DNA from 2 places in the Cupriavidus sp. FW216-B1 genome. Region 2 is predicted to be linked to the other one. Evidence: predicted binding sites of a transcription regulator. Region 2 holds the regulator's gene; the other holds the start of a gene.

Region 1 (9,129 bases), on a different contig from region 2:
GATGGCGTAGCAGACCCCGGTGCGCGCCACCCCGCGGTACGGCAGGATGGGCGGCTTGTTGGTGGCCACCGACCACGTGCGGCAGCGGTAGCGCTCCATCTTGTACGGCCCCGGCAGGATGCTGCCGACCTGCGCGGCCTCCAGGCAGGCCGAGAACGGGTAGGACGAATAGGCGCCCGAGTCCACGTGCGCCTCGCATTCCACCGCCAGCAGGCGGCCGTCGCGGTCGGCGTAGGCGGCGATGTCGTAGGCGTGCTCGCGGCAATTGGCGTTGGCCGTCAGTTGCTCGCGGCGGTCCTCGATCCAGCGCACCGGCTTTTCCAGCCGCATGGCCAGCCAGCCGCAGCAGACTTCCTCCGGCAGCAGGATGCCCTTGTAGCCGAAGCCGCCGCCGACGTCCGGCGCGATCACGCGCACCTGCCCCTCGTCCAGGCCCAGGCAGTGGGCCAGGCCCGTGCGCGTGATGTGCGGCATCTGCGCCGAGGTGTGCACGATCAGTTGCGACAGGCGCTTGTCCCAGTGCGCCACCACGCCGCGCCCTTCCATCGGCGCCATGCTCTGGCGCGCGGTGCGCAGCCGGCGGCGCACGCGGATCGGCGCGTCGCGGCGGATGGCCTCGAGGTCCACCTCGGGATGCGCGTCGACGAACGCCTCGAGGAACACGTTGTCGCCCCAGTGCTCGTGCACCAGCGCCGGGGGCGCGCTGCGCGCGGCCAGCATGTCGACCACCGCGGGCAGTTCCTCGAAATCCACGAAGACCTGCGCGGCGATGTCCTCGGCCGCCGCGCGCGTGGCCGCCACGCACATGGCGATGGTCTCGCCGACCTGGCGCACCTTGCCCTGCGCCAGCACCGGCTGCTCCGAGGGCTTGAAGCCGGGCAGCCCCGAATTGGCGACGATGGGCGCCACGCCGTCGAGATCCGCGATGGTGTACACCGCGTGCTCGAAGCCGGCCGGCTTCTCGATGCCGACGATGTGGCCGTGCGCGACCGGGCTGCGCACGAAGGCCACGTCGAGCATGCCCACCATGCGGATGTTGCCCACGTACTCGCCGCGCCCGCGCATGAAGCGCTCGTCTTCCTTGCGCGGCAGCGACGCGCCGATGCCCTGCGGCCCGTCGTGGGCCTTCGCCTTGCCTTGCCGGTTCATCGGCTCTCTCCTTGCTCGGTCAGGCCGCGCGTGCCAGCGGCAGCGTCGGCGAAGTGGCGTCGTGGCGGATGCCGTCGCGCAGGCAGAACAGCGGCGACAGCATGCGGTCCGTCACCAGTTGCGTGCCTTCGTTGTCTTCCAGCACCCAGCGGCCGCGGCGGTCGTCGAGCACGCTGATGTCGGCGGCGCCGCCCACCTTGAGCGTGCCGATCTCGCCTTCCATGCCGGCCATGCGCGCCGCGTTGGCGGTCGCCATCGCCACCACGTGGTTCAGCGGCAGGCCGAGCGCGAGCATGCTGCTCATCGCGCTGACCAGGCTGAACTGGGTGCGGCCGAGGAAGGAATGCTCCTCGTCCGGGTGGCTGTCCGGCGTGCCGGCGGGAGCGGGAACGTGCGTGTTGTAGCCGTGCATGTCGGCGCCAAGCGTATCGGGAATGACACCGGCATCAAGCACGATGCGTGCCGTCTTGAAGCTGAAATGCGAGCCGTGGCCCACGTCGATCTTGAGCCCGCGCGCCACCGCCTCGTGCACCAGCGGGTGCAGGCGGCCGTTTTCCTCGACGAAGCCGCCCGGATGGCGGCTGAACGGGTGCGCCAGGATGTCGCCCGGCTTGAGCATGTCCACCACCTGGTTGAAGATCGAGTCCGGGTTCACCTCGCGCCCGCCCTGCTCGGGCTTGGGCCACAGCTGGCCGAAGTGGATGTAGACCGGCAGCGCGGCGTCGCGCCCGATGCGCGAGGCGATGCGCATGACGTCCAGGCCCCAGCGCGCGAAACCGCCGATCTCGGCATGCGCCTTGACGCCCTTGACCAGGTCCGGGTTGGCCAGCGCGCTCTTGACGGTGGCCGCCGCGTCGAGGCAGGCGGGGTTGTAGAGGTCGGGATAGTAGTGTCCCTCCAGCCCGCCCACCAGGTAGGCGGAGATGTACGACAGCACGCGCGTGGCGGCCGGCTCGGCGACGAAGCGCCGGAAGCCCGGCAGCGTGATGCAGCTCGCGCCGCCCTGGTCGATGATGGTGGTCACGCCTGACTGCACGCCGCAATGGTCGGCGTTCAGGCCGAAGCGCCCGGTCACGTACTGGTACACGTGGCCGTGGGTGTCGATGAGCCCGGGCAGCACCAGTTGGCCAGCGCAGTCGATGACGTCGGCGAACGGCGCCTGCGCGGCGAGGTCCGGCCCGATGGCGGCGATGGTGTTGCCGTCGACGAGGATGTCGAGCGTGGCGTCGAGCGCCGCGGCCGGATCGATGACGCGGCCACCCTTGAGCAGAATTTGAGGCATGAGATGCGGTTCCGGTGACAAGATGTGTGGTGTACCGCAAATACCGTGCCGATAAACGCAGGGCCGGCATCCGCGGAGATTCTCGGGAAAAACGGTTTGATGCGGGTTATACCCCGCATCTCTGGCGTGCGCGCTGCACCAAGTTGTGGGGCGCACCGGCGCGGGCGCACCTTTTTGATGCCCGCGGCGGGGTTGCTGGCGAGCGCATGCAGTACCATGTACGGCACCAAGCGGCCCGGATTTTGCTTTTCGGCAGTGGCACGGCGCACCGGCGCGGACAGCGCGGCCTGCGCCATCCGATCCGACGAATCACGTCCCGGACAAGAACCCGGGCTCCCAATTTCGGCTTACAGCATTCCATGTCAACCACGACTATCGAGACATTCATCACCGATCCGGTCCGGGCCGAGCTCGACGTCCTGCAGGCGAGCACGCCCCTGTTCAAGCGCCCCGGCTTCCTGATCCGGCGCATGCACCAGATCCACGGCTTCCTGTTCGCCGAGGAGGCGGGGGAATTCAACATCACGCCGGTCCAGTACAGCCTGCTGAGCACGCTGGACGCGCTCGGCGAGATCGACCAGAACACGCTCGCGATCGAGATCGGGCTGGAACGCTCCAGCGTGGCCGAGGTCATCCCGCGCCTGCACGCGCGCGGCCTGGTCGACCGCGCGCAGGCCATCCACGACCGGCGCCAGCGGCTCGTCAAGCTGACCACGCAGGGCAAGCGCCTGCTGCGGAAGATGGCGCCCGCGGTGCAGCGCGCGCACGACCGCACCATCGACCACCTGTCGCCGGCCGAGCGCGACATCTTCATGCTGCTGATGATCCGCCTGGTCAAGGCCAACAACGCCGACAACGTGGTGCCGCTGCGCCTGCCGCAGGACTGAGGCCCCTGCCCCGCCGCGGCCCCGCGCGCGGCGCTCACTCGCGCGCGATGTCGTGGTAGCGGCGGTTGTAGTAGATCAGGATGCCGGCGTGCGCGTTGCTCTCGATGCGGTCGACCTCGCACAGCAGGATGTCGTGCGTGCCGACCTGCACCGCGCTGTCGATGCGGCAATGGATCGACATGATGGCGCCGCGCAGCGCCGGCGCGCTGCCGGGCGCGCCGGACCACTCGCCGCTGGCGAAGCGCTCGTCCATCGACGCCTTGGCCGAGAACGCCGCCGACAGCGGCTTCTGGTCCGCGCTCAGCGTGTTGATGCACACGGCGCCGTTGGCGATGGTCGCGGCGTAGGCCGAGGACGTGCGGTTGATGCAGACCAGCACGCTCGGCGGCGAATCGGTGACGCTGCAGACCGCCGAGGCGGTGAAGCCCGCACGCCCGGCGCGGCCATCCGTGGTGACGATGTGCACGGCCGCCCCGAGGTCGGCCATCGCGTCGCGGAACGCCGCGACGGTGACGGCCCTGGCGGCGGCCTGTGTCCCCGCCTGCGCGGCCGGGGTGAGTACGGTATCGGTGGACATGACATTTTCCCTTCGATCGAATCTGACTGCGGACATCATGGCGGGCGCCGGCACGCGCCGGCGCCCCGCGCGGGGACGGCCGCGCGCCCCGCGCGCGCCTAGCGCGCGTAGCGGTTCGCGGGCCGCTCCAGGCCGAGGTGCTCGCGCAGCGTGGTGCCCGTGTACTGCTTGCGGAAGCGCCCGCGCCGCTGCAGCTCGGGCACGACCTTGCGCACGAAGTCGGTGGTGTCGTTCGGGATCACGTGGAAGGCCAGCATGAAGCCGTCGGCCGCGCCGCCGTCCACCCATTCCTCCATGTGGTCGACGATCTGCTCCGGCGTGCCGCACAGCGTCACCTTGCCGCGGTCGTAGCTGGAGTAGATCTGGCGCAGCGTGAGCTTCTGCTCGCGGATCATGGCGGTGATCTGGCGGAAATAGGCCTGGTGCAGGTTGGCCTTCTGCGGGATCACGTGCTCGGGGATCGGCTCGTCCACCGGCAGGCCGGTCAGGTCCGCCTCCAGGTCCATGCCGAGCCGCATGCGGCCCACGTCCGGATGGATCAGGCTCTGCAGCTCGCGGTACTTGTCCTCGGCCTCGGCCTTGCTGCTGCCGACCATCACCGACAGCCCCGGCAGCACCTTGAGCTGGCTGGTGTCGCGGTTGAAGCGCGCCATGCGGCCCTTGACGTCGGCGTAGAACTGCCTGGCCTCCTCGAAGGTCGGGTCCGACGAGAACACCACCTCGGCGGCTTCCGCGGCGAAGGACTTGCCTTCCTCGGACGAGCCCGCCTGGATGATGACCGGGCGGCCCTGCGGCGTGCGCCGGATGTTGAGGCCGCCGTACAGCTTGAAGTGCTCGCCGTGGTAGTCGGTGATGTGGAACTTCGCCGGGTCGAACATGCGGCAGTTGGCCTTGTCGGCGAGGAAGGCGTCGTCCTCCCAGGTATCCCACAGGCGCATCACCACGTCGAAGAACTCGCGCGCGCGGGCATAGCGCTGGCCGTGCGGCGGCAGCTTGTCGAGGCCGAAGTTGCGCGCGGCGTAGTCGCTCGCGGTCGTCACCACGTTCCAGCCGGCGCGGCCGTGCGAGAGGTGGTCGAGCGAGGCGAACAGGCGCGCCAGGTTGTACGGCTCGTAGAAGCTGGTCGAGCCGGTGGCGCCGAGGCCGATATGCTTGGTCGTGCCGGCCAGCGCCGACAGCAGCGAGATCGGCTCGAACATGTTCATCATGTACGGGAAGCGCGAGAAGTCGTTGAGCTTCTCCGTGCGCGCGCCGGGGCTGTCGGCCAGGAAGAACAGGTCGAGCATGCCCTCCTCGGCCAGCGCGGCCACGCTGCGCCAGTACTCGATGTTGGTGGTGGCGTCGGCCGGCGCGGTGGATTGCAGCCACGACGCCGCGTGCTGGCCGGTGGCGTAGGCGAGCATCCCGAGAACCATGTGTCGATCATTCATAACGGTAGGTGTCCTTCAAGAATTGGAGCGTCGTGCCGGCGCTCCGGTGGCAATGAAAACGGTTGGCCCGCGGCGCCCGGCGCTGCGCTGCGCCGAGCCGGCAGGCGGGAGCGGAGCGGCGGGCTCATGCCGCGCGCTCGGCGGCGACCGGCGCGGCGACCGGGACGACCGGCGCGAGCGGCGCGATCGACGCCACGGCGCCCGCGTCGCCGCACGGCGCGTCGCCCAGGCCGATGAAGCGGCGCACGCGCCCGGCGCCGGGCTGCTGCCGGATCTCCGCGGGGGAGGCGAACAGCTGCACCGTGCCGCCCTCCATGAAGGCGATGCGGTCCGAAATCGACATGGCGAAGTCCATCTCATGCGTGACGATGACCATCGTCATGCCCTCGCGCGCCAGCTTGCCGATCACCGCCAGCACGTCGCCGACCAGCTCGGGGTCGAGCGCCGAGGTCGGCTCGTCGAACAGCATGATGGCCGGCTCCATCGCCAGCGCCCGCGCGATCGCCACGCGCTGCTGCTGGCCGCCGGAGAGCTGGTGCGGATACTTGTGGGCGTGCGCCAGCAGGCCGACCTTGTCGAGCAGCGCCAGCGCGCGCGCGGCGGTCAGCGCGCGGCCGCCGCGCCCGTGGTAGTTCGGCGCCAGCGTGACGTTCTCGAGGATGGTGCGGTGGGGAAACAGGTTGAAGCCCTGGAACACCATGCCGATGTCCTTCACGCCCCGGCGCACGCGCGGGATGTCGGCGCGGTCGGTGGCCGTGATGAAGGTGTTGCCGAACAGGATGATCTCGCCGCCGTCGATGCGCTCCAGCGCGTTGATGGTGCGGATCAGCGAGGTCTTGCCCGAGCCCGACGGGCCGATGATCGAGACCACCTCGCCGGCGCGCACGTCGAGATCGATGCCCTTGAGCACGTGGTGCTCGCCGTAGCGCTTGTGCAGGCCCTTGAGGGCCAGGGCCGGCGGCGCGCCCTTGCCGGACGCGGGCGCGGCCGCCGCCGCGGGCGCCGGCAGCGTGCCGCGCAGCGCCGCCACCTGCTCCGCGCTCATCGTGGCGGGCTTGCGGCCGGCGGTGTTCATGCGGTGCTCCACGTACTTCATGGCCCAGCCGAACACCGTGACGATCAGCACGTAGTAGATCGCGCAGGCCAGCAGCGTCTCCATCACGAGGAAGTTCTGCGCGTAGAGCCGCTCGCCCACCAGCAGCAGCTCGCTCAGCGAGATTACGGACGCCAGCGAGGTCAGCTTCACGCAGGACACGAACTGGTTGCCCAGCGTCGGCAGCGCGATGCGCAGCGCCTGCGGCAGGATGACCAGACGCTGCGTGCCGACCGGGCGGATGCCCAGCGCGGCGGCGGCCTCGTACTGCCCCTTGGCCACCGACAGCAGCGCGCCGCGGTGGATCTCCGCCATGTAGGCGGTCTCGGTCAGCGCCAGCGCGATCAGCGCCGAGATGAACGGATTCGACAGCACGCCGCCGGTGGCCGGCAGCAACTGCGGCATGTTGTAGACGAACACGATCAGCACCAGCAGCGGCAGGCTGCGGAACAGCCAGATGTAGAGCGCCGCCGGCACGCGCAGCATGCGCGCGCCCGACATCCGCGCGCACGCCAGCGGGAAGCCCAGCACCACCGCGAACAGCCATGCCAGCCCGCTGAGCTCGACCACGGTCAGGCTGGCCTTCCAGAATGCCGGCATCGCGAACAACGTCAGCATGTATCCAAGATCAAAATGCATGGGGTCTCTCCAGGGAGTGCCGCGCGCGACGGCGGGCCGCCGGCGCGGCTGCTGCGGCGACAGCAGCCGCGGGACGGTGCCGGGCGGGCATCGCGCGGTCCGTCAGGACGCCTTGTCCGCCGGCGGCAGCGCCAGCCCGTAGCGCTGCAGCAGCGCCGGGTACTCGCCGGATTTCTTGAGAGACGCCAGGGCCCGCGACACGGCCTCGAAGAGCGCCTTGTTGTCCTTGCGCACGAAGATGCCGATGGTCTGGGGATTGATCAGTTCGGTCGAGGTCACCACCACGCGGCCGGCGGACTTGTCGGCCAGCGCCTTGGCGGTGGCCGCCACCTGCATGCCGGCCTGCACGTTGTTCGACAGCAGCGCCTGGAACACATGCGAGGTCGAGGCGAACTCGCTGATCTGGATCTCGGCCTTGCCGTTGGGCTTGCAGTAGCTGTCGGAGACGGCGTGCAGCTGCCCCACCCACGCCGTGCCCTGCACGATGCCCAGGTGCATGCCGCACAGGTCCTGCATGGTGCGCGGCTTGAGGCCGGTCGCGGCGGCCACCATGATGGCCGAGCCGGTCTGGGCGTAGGGAATCGCCGCGGCCTGCGCGCTGCGCTCGGGCGTCACGTACATGGCCGACATGATGATGTCGTAGCGGCTGGCGTTCAGGCCCAGGATGAGCTGCGACAGCGGCGTGTCGGCGAAGCTGGCCTCGGCGCCGAGCTGCTTGGCCAGCGCGCGCGCCAGTTCGGCGTCGGCGCCGACGATCTTGTCGCCCTCGTAGTATTCGAATGGCGGATAAGTCGCTTGCATGCCGACCTTGAGCGTGCCCGCCGCCAGGGTCGGCGCGGCCTGCGCCCATGCGCTGCCGGCGCCCAGGCCGAACACGGCGGCCGCGGTGGCCATTGCCATCAGGAAAGCTGGGAAAGTTGCCTTGCCTTGCTTCGATTTCATGCTTGTCGCTCCGCTTTAGTAGGTTGGTGCGGGGGTGGTAATCGCGGGAATGCGTGGTGTACCGCAAATACCGTGCCGGGCATCCCCCCGCGCACCCCCTGCCGCCCGCCAACCCTTGGCCGGATTCGCGCGGCGGCTGGCCGGCGCCCCCGCGCGGCGCGCCGCCCCCGCGCGCCGCCGGCACCAAGGTGGATTGGGCGCGCCGGCGCGCGCACTGCGCCTGTGCGGATGGCGTCGTTTTGGTGAATTGAGTGGTATGCCACGTAAATGGCGAAATGGCTCCGTGCCGCCCTGCTGGCGGGTCGCCGGGCGCGTGAAAGCCGAATGAAAGGGGCGTTGGCGGGGCGGCCGGGAAGCGCCGAAAGCCGCCGAAAGTCGTCAAAGCGCGCCGGACGGCGCGGAAACACGCGCAAGGCGCCACGCAAGCCGCGCGCCGGCGGCCCGGGCGGGGAACGTCCCCGCGCAAACGGCGAGCCGGCGCCGCGCGCGCCGCCGCCCCGGCAGCACGGCTGGTACGGACCGTGCTGTATGCCAGCACCTTCCACAGCCGGTTTCCCGGAAATCATGCAAAAGAGACAATCGAAGAAGAACGGGCGCCGCATGGCGCCCGCGGCCCCCCGGGCGCGCGCGTCGCGGCGCGCGCCGATGCGCGTCGACGACCCCGCCGTGATGGCGGAGGTCGCCGAGGCCGTAGAAGCCTATGAGCGCGCGCTGGTCGGCAACGACCTCGGCGCGCTCGGCCAGTGGTTCTGGCACGACCCGCGCACCCTGCGCTACGGCGCCGGGGAAAACCTGGTCGGCTACGCCGAGATCGAGGCGTTCCGCGCGGCGCGCCCGGCCGCCGGGCTGGCGCGCGAGGTGCTGTCCCGCCATATCACCACCTTCGGCAGCGCGTTCGCCACCGCCAGCCAGACCTTCCGCCGCGACGGCGAGGCACGCGTGGGGCGGCAGACCCAGACCTGGGTGCGGCAGGCGCAGGGCTGGCGCGTGGTGGCCGCGCACGTCAGCTGGATGGACCGCTAGAGGCGCTCCGCCGCCGGCCGCGCCGGCGGCAATTCAGCGCGGCGGGCGCCGCCGCCGGATCCGGCCGACGCGGCGCATGGCCGCCCAGAACAGCGCGTTGAGCGCGG
Region 2 (9,129 bases):
GAAGCGCAGCACGATGGCGTCGCTGTACTGGATCAGGAACGGCGCGGCCAGCATGGAGAGCAGCATCGAGGCCAGGATGACCTGGGTCAGCACCGGGTCCACCAGGTTGAGGCCGTCGATCTGGTTGAGCAGCACGAAGCCGAACTCGCCGGCCTGCGCCAGCCCCAGCCCGGTGCGGATCGCCACGCCCTGGCGCGAGCCGAACAGGCGCACCAGCCCGGCGATCAGCAGCAGCTTGAACAGGATCGGCACCACCAGCAGCGCCAGCACCAGCCACAGGTGGTCCAGCACCACGTGGATGTTGAGCAGCATGCCGATGGTGACGAAGAACAGCCCCAGCAGCACGTCGCGGAACGGCTTGATGTCTTCCTCCACCTGGTGGCGGTAGGGCGTCTCGGAGATCAGCATGCCGGCCATGAAGGCGCCCAGCGCCATCGACAGCCCGAGCCGCTCGGTCAGCGCCGCCATGCCCAGCGTGACCAGCAGCAGGTTGAGCATGAACAGTTCCTGCGAGCGGCGCGCGGCCACCACGTGGAACCACCGGCTCATCACTTTCTGGCCGAGGAAGAAGATCACGCTCAGCGCCACCGCGATCTTCACCGTGGCCAGCACCAGCGCCATGACCAGGTCGCCGGGGTCGCGCGACAGCGCCGGGATCACGATCAGCAGCGGCACCACGGCCAGGTCCTGGAACAGCAGGATGCTGATGATGTTGCGCCCGTGCTCGCTTTCCAGCTCGAGGCGCTCGGACAGCATCTTGGAGACGATGGCCGTGGACGACATCGCCAGCGCCCCGCCGAGCGCCACCGAGGCCTGCCAGGACAGCGGGAAGGCCCAGTTGAACAGCCAGCTCGCCGGCACCACCGCCAGCATCGACAGCACCACCTGCGAGCCGCCCAGGCCGAACACCTGGCGCTTCATGGCCTTGAGCTTGCCCAGGCTGAACTCCAGCCCGATCGAGAACATCAGGAAGACCACGCCGAATTCGGCCAGGTATTTGGTCTGCGCGGTATCGCTGGCCAGCCCGAGCGCGTGCGGCCCGATCAGGATGCCGACCGCCAGGTAGCCCAGCATCGGCGGCAATTGCAGCATGCGGAAAGCGACCACGCCAAACACGGCGGCGGCCAGCAGCACGAGAGTCAGGTCCAGCGGAGAATGCATCGAAAGGGGTCTGGGTGCGCCGTCCCGCGCCAGGGCCAGGCCCGGCGCGGGCGGCCCTGCCGGCGGGTTGCGGCAGGCGCGGCAGCCGCAACGGCCGCCCCGATCCCCGGAACAGCCAAAGCGCCATCGCATTCGTTGGTATACTTCGTCGCCATGATAGCTAATTTCAATGCGGATCGAGCACTTCGGCTCGCCCGCGACACGCTCCAGACCGAAGCCGAAGCCGTTGCCGCCCTCGCGGGCCGCCTGGACGGCGAGTTCGCGCGCGCCGTCGAGCTCACGCTCGGGTGCACCGGCCGGGTGGTGGTGTCGGGCATGGGCAAGTCCGGGCACATCGGGCGCAAGGTGGCGGCCACGCTGGCCTCGACCGGCACGCCCTCGTTCTTCGTGCACCCCGCCGAGGCCAGCCACGGCGACCTCGGCATGGTCACGCGCGACGACGTGCTGATCGCCTTCTCCAATTCCGGCGAGACCGCCGAGCTGCTGTCGATCGTCCCGATCGTCAAGCGCATCGGCGCCAAGCTGATCTCGGTGACGGGCAACCCGGAATCGGCGCTGGCCAAGCTGGCCGACGCCCACCTCAATGCCGGCGTCGAGAAGGAAGCCTGCCCGCTCAACCTGGCGCCGACCGCGAGCACCACCGCCGCGCTGGCGATGGGCGACGCGCTGGCGGTGGCGGTGCTGGACGCGCGCGGCTTCGGCGAGGAAGACTTCGCCCGCTCGCACCCGGGCGGCGCGCTCGGGCGCAAGCTGCTCACGCACGTGCGCGACGTCATGCGCAGCGGCAACGCCGTGCCCAAGGTGCGCGAAAACACGCCGCTGGCCCAGGCGCTGATGGAAATCACCCGCAAGGGCATGGCCATGACCGCCGTGGTGGACCCGGACGAGCGCCTGATCGGCGTGTTCACCGACGGCGACCTGCGCCGCCTGCTGGAGACGCCGCGCGACTGGAAGACCATGCCGATCAGCGAGGTCATGCACCGCTCGCCCCACGCCGTGGGCCCGGACCAGCTCGCCGTGGAAGCGGTGCAGGTGATGGAGGCCAACCGCATCAACCAGATGCTGGTGGTCGACGCCGACGGCCGCCTGGTGGGCGCGCTGCACATCCACGACCTGACCCGCGCCAAGGTCATCTGAGGCCGGCCACGACACATGCGGGAATTCCTGTCCTCCCTCGGCCGGCTCGGCATGCGGCTGCTGCCCCTGCTGCTGATGGCGCTGGTGGCCGGCAGCACGTTCTGGCTGGTGCAGGTCAATTCGCCGCGCGAGGCGCCCGCCGGGCCGGTCGGCGCCAAGCACGAGCCGGACTACTACATGGTCCGCTTCTCGGCCACCGAGCTGGCCGAGGACGGCAACACCAAGATGCGCTTCACCGGCGACAAGATGATCCACTTCGCCGACGACCAGACCTACGAAGTGACCAGGCCGGCCATGCGCGCCTACGAGATCGGCCGCCCGCCGGTCACGGGCCATGCCGACCGCGGCACCATGAACGCCGAGGGCTCGGTGGTGGACCTGTTCGGCAACGCCCTGATCGTGCGCGCGCAGGGGCCCGACCCGTCCAAGGACCCGCCCATGACGGCCGCCTCCGAGTATTTCCAGGTGCTGGTCAACGACGACATCGTCAAGACCGACAAGGCCGTCAAGCTCACGCGCGGGCCTTCCGTGATGACCGCCAACGGGCTCGTCTTCAACAACGTCACCCGCGAAGTACAATTGCTGGGTAACGTACACGGCACCATCATCACGGTCCCGCCGCCGGCCAGCCCCGCGGCCAGGCCGTGAGCAGGGCCTGACGTGGCCCCACCCGGAAACCGCCAGAGAAACGAAGCCGCCCGCGGGCCACAGCCGTCCGCGCCAACCGCCACCACGCCAATATGAATCCATTCCTGACGACATCGTCCTGTCGCCGCCGCGGCACGGCTGCCCTGATGACGGCCGCGGCCCTCCTCGGCCTGGCGCTGGCCGCGCCGGCCCGCGCCGAGAAGGCCGACCGCGACAAGCCGCTGGTGCTGGAGGCCGACAACGCCAGCTACGACGACGTCAAGCAGGTGTACGTACTGACCGGCAACGTGGTGCTGACCAAGGGCACGATGGTGCTGAAGTCGGACGCGGCGGAAGTGCGCACCGACCCCGAGGGCTACCAGTACGCGGTGGCCACCTCCAAGGGCGGCAAGCAGGCCTACATCCGCCAGAAGCGCGACAACGTCGACGAATACATCGACGGCTGGGGCGACCGCATCGAGTCCGACGGCAAGCAGGACCTGTCCAAGCTGATCGGCCACGCCCGCATGGCGCGCCTGGCCGGCGCCAAGCTGATCGACGAGATCCGCGGCGCGGTGATCACCTACGACAGCCGCAACGAGTTCTACACGGCCACCGGCGGCACCGACAACGCCACCGCGGGCAGCCCGTCCGGGCGCGTGCGCGCGGTGCTGTCGCCGCGCCAGGAGCAGCCCGCCAGCGGCGCCGCCGCCAGCGCGCTGCCGCTCAAGCCCGCGCCGGCCCCCGCCGCCCCCTGACCCCGCCGCAGCCGACCCACGGATTCACGCCTTCATGACCGCTACCTTGACCGAACCGTCGTCCGCGACCAACGTCCTGACCGAAAGCAGCACGCTCGTCGTGCGCCACCTGAAGAAGCGCTACGGCTCGCGCACGGTGGTCAAGGACGTGTCGCTCGACGTGAAGAGCGGCGAGGTGGTGGGCCTGCTCGGCCCCAACGGCGCGGGCAAGACCACCTCGTTCTACATGATCGTCGGGCTGGTGGCGCTGGACGAGGGCGACATCGTGCTCGACGACAAGCACATCAGCGGCCTGGCCATCCACGAGCGCGCCCGCATGGGCCTGTCCTACCTGCCGCAGGAAGCGTCGGTGTTCCGCAAGCTCAACGTGCAGGAGAACATCCGCGCCGTGCTGGAATTGCAGGTCCACGACGGCAAGCCGCTGGCCAAGGCCGAGATCGAGCGGCGCCTGGACACCCTGCTCGACGACCTGCAGATCGCCCACCTGCGCGACAACCCGGCGCTGTCGCTGTCGGGCGGCGAGCGCCGCCGCGTGGAAATCGCGCGCGCGCTGGCCTCCGCGCCGCGCTTCATCCTGCTCGACGAACCGTTCGCCGGCGTGGACCCGATCGCGGTGGGCGAGATCCAGCGCATCGTCAGCTTCCTCAAGGCGCGCAACATCGGCGTGCTGATCACCGACCACAACGTGCGCGAGACGCTGGGCATCTGCGACCACGCCTACATCATCAGCGAAGGCACGGTGCTGGCGTCCGGGCAGCCGGAAGACATCATCGCCAACGAGTCGGTGCGCAAGGTCTACCTGGGCGAGAACTTCCGCATGTAGCCGCGGGAGGGGCACGCGGGGACACCCGCGAGGCGGCGTTCATGCCGCCTTTCGCCCCGCAAACGATCACGGCGACGCCAGCGATAGCAATTTCCGTTCCACCAGTACGGAAGTTGGGCATAAAATAGCTCGCATGAAACCGTCGCTACAGCTCCGCCTCTCGCAACATCTCGCGCTCACGCCGCAACTCCAGCAGTCGATCCGCCTGCTGCAACTGTCCACGCTCGAACTGCAGCAGGAAGTGGAACAGGCCCTGACCGAGAATCCGCTGCTCGAACGCGAGAACGACTGGATCGAAAGCCCGCTGCGCGTGGCCGCCGACGGCTCGGTCAACCTGCAGAGCGCGCCCGCGCCGGCCCCCGCCGACGGCCAGGGCACCAGCGAGAACCGCGCCGACGGCGCCGCCGACAGCGAGGACAGCTACAGCGACAGCGGCGAGGACTACGGCAACGACTGGAGCCTGGACGACTTCGCCCGCCGCCCGCAGGGCGACGAGGACGAAAAGACCCCGATGCAGTTGCGCGACGCGGAGCCCACGCTGCGCGAGCACCTGATGGAGCAGCTCGCCCCGCTGAAGATCTCCATGCGCGACAAGGGCCTGGCCATCTTCCTGATCGAGTCGCTCGACGACGACGGCTACCTGAGCGCCTCGCTCGAGGAAATCTGCACGGAGCTGCCCGAGGAGCTCGAATTCGAGCTCGACGAGGTGCACGCCATCCTCACGCTGCTGCAGAGCTTCGACCCCGCCGGCGTGGGCGCGCGCAACGCTGCCGAATGCCTGGCGCTGCAGCTGCGCCGGCTCAAGCATCCGCAGCGCGAGCTGGCCCTGACCATCGTCACCAGCCATCTCGAGCTGCTCGCGGTGCGCGACTACACGCGCCTGAAGAAGGCGCTGCAGGTCGACGAGGCCGACCTCAAGGCCGCGCACGAGCTGATCCGCTCGCTCGCGCCCTACCCCGGCCATGCCTACAGCCGCCCCGAGGCCGACTTCGTCGTGCCCGACGTGTTCGTGCGGAAAATGAGCGGCGGCTGGATCGCGCAGCTCAACCCGGATGTGATGCCGCGGCTACGCATCAACGACATGTACGCGCAGATCCTGCGCGGCGCAAAAGGCGACTCCGGCGCGGCCGGGCTGCAGCAGAAGCTGCAGGAAGCGCGCTGGCTCATCAAGAATATCCAGCAGCGCTTCGACACCATATTGCGCGTCGCACAAGCGATTGTCGAACGTCAAAAGAACTTCTTCACCCACGGGGAAATTGCGATGCGCCCCTTGGTTTTGCGGGAGATTGCCGATACACTGGGTTTACACGAGTCCACCATCTCTCGGGTGACAACCAATAAATACATGGCAACGCCGATGGGGACTTTCGAGCTGAAGTACTTCTTCGGCAGTCACGTATCCACGGAAACCGGCGGCGCGGCCTCATCAACGGCAATCAGGGCGTTGATCAAGCAACTCATAGGAGCCGAAGACCCCAGGAACCCCCTGTCGGACAGCAGGATCGCCGAACTGCTCGGCGAGCAAGGCTTCGTGGTGGCCCGGCGAACCGTGGCCAAATACCGTGAAGCGCTGAAAATCCCTGCCGTCAATCTCCGCAAGACTTTGTAGCCGAGCCGCACCGCCTGCCTGGTGTGGCTCTTTCAGAAGGAGAAACGCTATGAACTTCAAGATCAGTGGACACCACTTGGACATCACGCCCCCGCTGCGTGAGTACGTGGAAACGAAACTGGAGCGTATCGTCAGGCATTTCGATCAAGTCATTGGCGTAAGCGTGCTGCTCTCTGTCGACAATACAAAAGAAAAGGACCGGCGGCAGTATGCGGAAATCAATCTACATCTCAAGGGCAAGGACATCTTTGTCGAGGCGCATCACGAAGACCTGTATGCCGCCATCGACGCACTGGTCGACAAGCTCGACCGGCAGGTGATTCGCCACAAGGATCGCGTGCAGAGCCACGACCGCGACGCGGTCAAGTACCAGATGGCCGCATCGCAGATGCAGCAATGACCGTGCCTGGCGGCCCGCCAAGGGGGCCGCCGGTGTCAGTCCCTTGAACCAGAACAAGCCGCGCCCGTTGCGCGGCTTTTTTGCGCCGTCCGCTTTCGTGTCCACCCTCGCGCCGGCGGCCGTTGCGCAATGCCACAAGGGGATTCCGCAACGCCCCGCCGCCGGTGTATGCTGCGCAATACATGAACGGTGGTTCAGCGATTCCGGGCATGCGCGCGGCACCGCTTCCGCGCACGGGCTATTGCGATGCACAAGGCGGGGGCGGGCCTGCTCTATAATGGCCAGACGCCCGACACCGGCATGGGACAACCGGTGCAATGCGGGTATGAGCCGGCACCGGCCTTTTCATCCCCTTTTTGCCTGGCGCGCCCCCCTGCCGGCCCCGGGCCTGCTTACTAGAAAAACCTGCGCATTCCACATGAATCGTTTGGCTAAATTGCTGCCACCCGGCAACATCAACCTCGACGTCAGCGTCACCAGCAAGAAGCGGGTGTTCGAACAGGCCGGGCTCCTCTTCGAGAACAACCACGGCGTAGCGCGCGCCACCGTGACCGACAACCTGTTTGCCCGCGAATCGCTGGGCTCGACCGGCCTCGGCGCCGGCGTGGCCATTCCGCACGGCCGCATCAAGGGCCTGAAGCAGCCGCTGGCCGGCTTCATGCGCCTGGCCGAGCCGATCCCGTTCGAGTCGCCGGACGGCAAGCCGGTATCGCTGCTGATCTTCCTGCTGGTGCCCGAGCAGGCCACCCAGCAACACCTGGAAATCCTCTCCGAGATCGCCCAGCTGCTGTCCGACCGCGAAATGCGCGAAGGACTCGCCACCCTGCCCACTTCCGATGCCGTGCACCAGTTGCTGACGCAATGGCATCCCTGACCCGCCTGGGCAGCCGCCACCCGGCACGCCGGGCGACGGCCCGCCCGGCCTGAAAGCCCGTCCCCCGAAAGTAGCCGCATGGAACTCACTGGCGTCACCTCGCAGTCGATCTTCGACGACAACGCAGCCGACATCAAACTCTCCTGGGTTGCTGGGCTGGAAGGCGCGGACCGCGCCTTCGACGTCGAGTTCGCGCGCGAAGCCACCTCCGCCGCCGACCTCGTCGGCCACCTGAACCTGATCCACCCGAACCGGATCCAGGTGCTCGGCAAGCCGGAGATCACCTACTACCAGCGCCTCGACGACGAGATGCGCAAGCGCCAGATGGGCGAGCTGATCCTGCTCGAGCCGCCGTTCCTGGTGATCGCCGACGGCATGGAGCCGCCGCCCGACCTGGAACTGCGCTGCACGCGCTCGTCCACGCCGCTGTTCACCACGCCGGTGTCCTCGGCCGCGGTGATCGACCACCTGCGGCTCTATCTCTCGCGGATCTCCGCGCCGCGCGTGACCATGCACGGCGTGTTCCTCGACATCCTCGGCATGGGCGTGCTGATCATGGGCGAGTCGGGCCTGGGCAAGAGCGAGCTCGGCCTGGAACTGATCTCGCGCGGACACGGGCTGGTGGCCGACGACGCGGTGGACTTCGTGCGCCTGGGGCCGGACTTCATCGAAGGCCGCTGCCCGCCGCTGCTGCAGAACCTGCTCGAGGTGCGCGGACTGGGCCTGCTCGACATCAAGACCATCTTCGGCGAGACCGCGGTGCGCCGGAAGATGAAGATGAAGCTGGTGGTGCAGCTCGTGCGCCGCAACGACGGCGAGTTCGAGCGCCTGCCGCTCGATTCGCAATACCTCGACGTGCTCGGCCTGCCGATCCACATGGTCAAGATCCAGGTGGCGGCCGGCCGCAACCTCGCCGTGCTGGTCGAGGCCGCCGTGCGCAACACCATCCTGCGCCTGCGCGGCATCGACACGCTGCGCGACTTCATGGACCGCCAGCGCGCGGCGATGCAGGCCGACGTGGTCGCGCGCGGCCAGGGCCGGCTGCTCTGAAGCGCCGGGAGCGCGGGCGCGCGCGCGCAGAAAGCGCGCCCGCCCCGCGCGGTTTTTCATTTGCTTACATTGCTTGCGGGTCCAGGCCGTCAACGGCTTTGGGACATCGTCCGTTTTGTGCTGTAATGGGCATCGAGCCCACCCCGAGCCGCCGCGCCGACAGGCCGGCGGCCATGACGTTTTCCACAGCCAGGAGAGCAAGCATGAAGAAGATGATCGCGATGTGCGCGCTGGTAGCCCCGCTGTTCGCCAGCGTGGCGTTTGCCCAGACGGCTGCGGCCCCCGCCGCACCCGCCGCCCCCGCGGCGGCACCCGCAGCCGCCAACACCCAGCAGGACAAGATGAAGGCCTGCAACACCCAGGCTTCCGGCAAGAAGGGCGACGAGCGCAAGACCTTCATGAAGGGCTGCCTGTCGAACAAGCCGGCGGCGGCGCCCGGCAACAGCCAGCAGGAAAAGATGAAGGCGTGCAACAAGGACGCCACCGGCAAGAAGGGCGACGAGCGCAAGGCCTTCATGAAGGATTGCCTGTCCAAGTAAAAGGGCCGCCCTTGCGGCAAGGCACGCAGTCGAATGGCGAACCCCGGTTCGCCATTTTTCTTGGCGCCCGCGCCGTCATGACGGCGTCATTCCCCTGATGTTATGCTTGTGACGCTATGCGCATCATACTTATCACCGGAATTTCCGGCTC

Evidence for each region. The regulator sigma-54, encoded in region 2, starts transcription at its own class of promoters, with help from an activator protein. The targets are predictions, from matches to a motif close to TGGCANGNAANCTGCTTT.
Region 1: the regulator sigma-54 is predicted to act here: its motif matches at 2,465-2,482, upstream of AC3WXD_RS04455 (amidohydrolase/deacetylase family metallohydrolase).

Annotation. Positions count from the first base shown of each region.
Region 1 is NZ_JBYTEL010000001.1:1,025,144-1,034,272, forward strand. It holds gene AC3WXD_RS04450 (xanthine dehydrogenase family protein molybdopterin-binding subunit) at 1-1,149, opposite strand, end outside; gene AC3WXD_RS04455 (amidohydrolase/deacetylase family metallohydrolase) at 1,169-2,431, opposite strand; gene AC3WXD_RS04460 (MarR family winged helix-turn-helix transcriptional regulator) at 2,791-3,318, shown strand; gene AC3WXD_RS04465 (flavin reductase) at 3,353-3,895, opposite strand; gene AC3WXD_RS04470 (LLM class flavin-dependent oxidoreductase) at 3,994-5,325, opposite strand; gene AC3WXD_RS04475 (amino acid ABC transporter permease/ATP-binding protein) at 5,450-7,057, opposite strand; gene AC3WXD_RS04480 (transporter substrate-binding domain-containing protein) at 7,160-7,999, opposite strand; gene hpxZ (oxalurate catabolism protein HpxZ) at 8,645-9,022, shown strand; gene AC3WXD_RS04490 (hypothetical protein) at 9,056-9,129, opposite strand, start outside.
Region 2 is NZ_JBYTEL010000011.1:65,365-74,493, forward strand. It holds gene AC3WXD_RS21835 (monovalent cation:proton antiporter family protein) at 1-1,161, opposite strand, end outside; gene AC3WXD_RS21840 (KpsF/GutQ family sugar-phosphate isomerase) at 1,315-2,298, shown strand; gene lptC (LPS export ABC transporter periplasmic protein LptC) at 2,314-2,946, shown strand; gene lptA (lipopolysaccharide transport periplasmic protein LptA) at 3,039-3,683, shown strand; gene lptB (LPS export ABC transporter ATP-binding protein) at 3,718-4,506, shown strand; gene AC3WXD_RS21860 (RNA polymerase factor sigma-54) at 4,640-6,115, shown strand; gene hpf (ribosome hibernation-promoting factor, HPF/YfiA family) at 6,165-6,515, shown strand; gene ptsN (PTS IIA-like nitrogen regulatory protein PtsN) at 6,934-7,389, shown strand; gene hprK (HPr(Ser) kinase/phosphatase) at 7,468-8,439, shown strand; gene AC3WXD_RS21880 (PsiF family protein) at 8,643-8,978, shown strand; gene rapZ (RNase adapter RapZ) at 9,095-9,129, shown strand, end outside.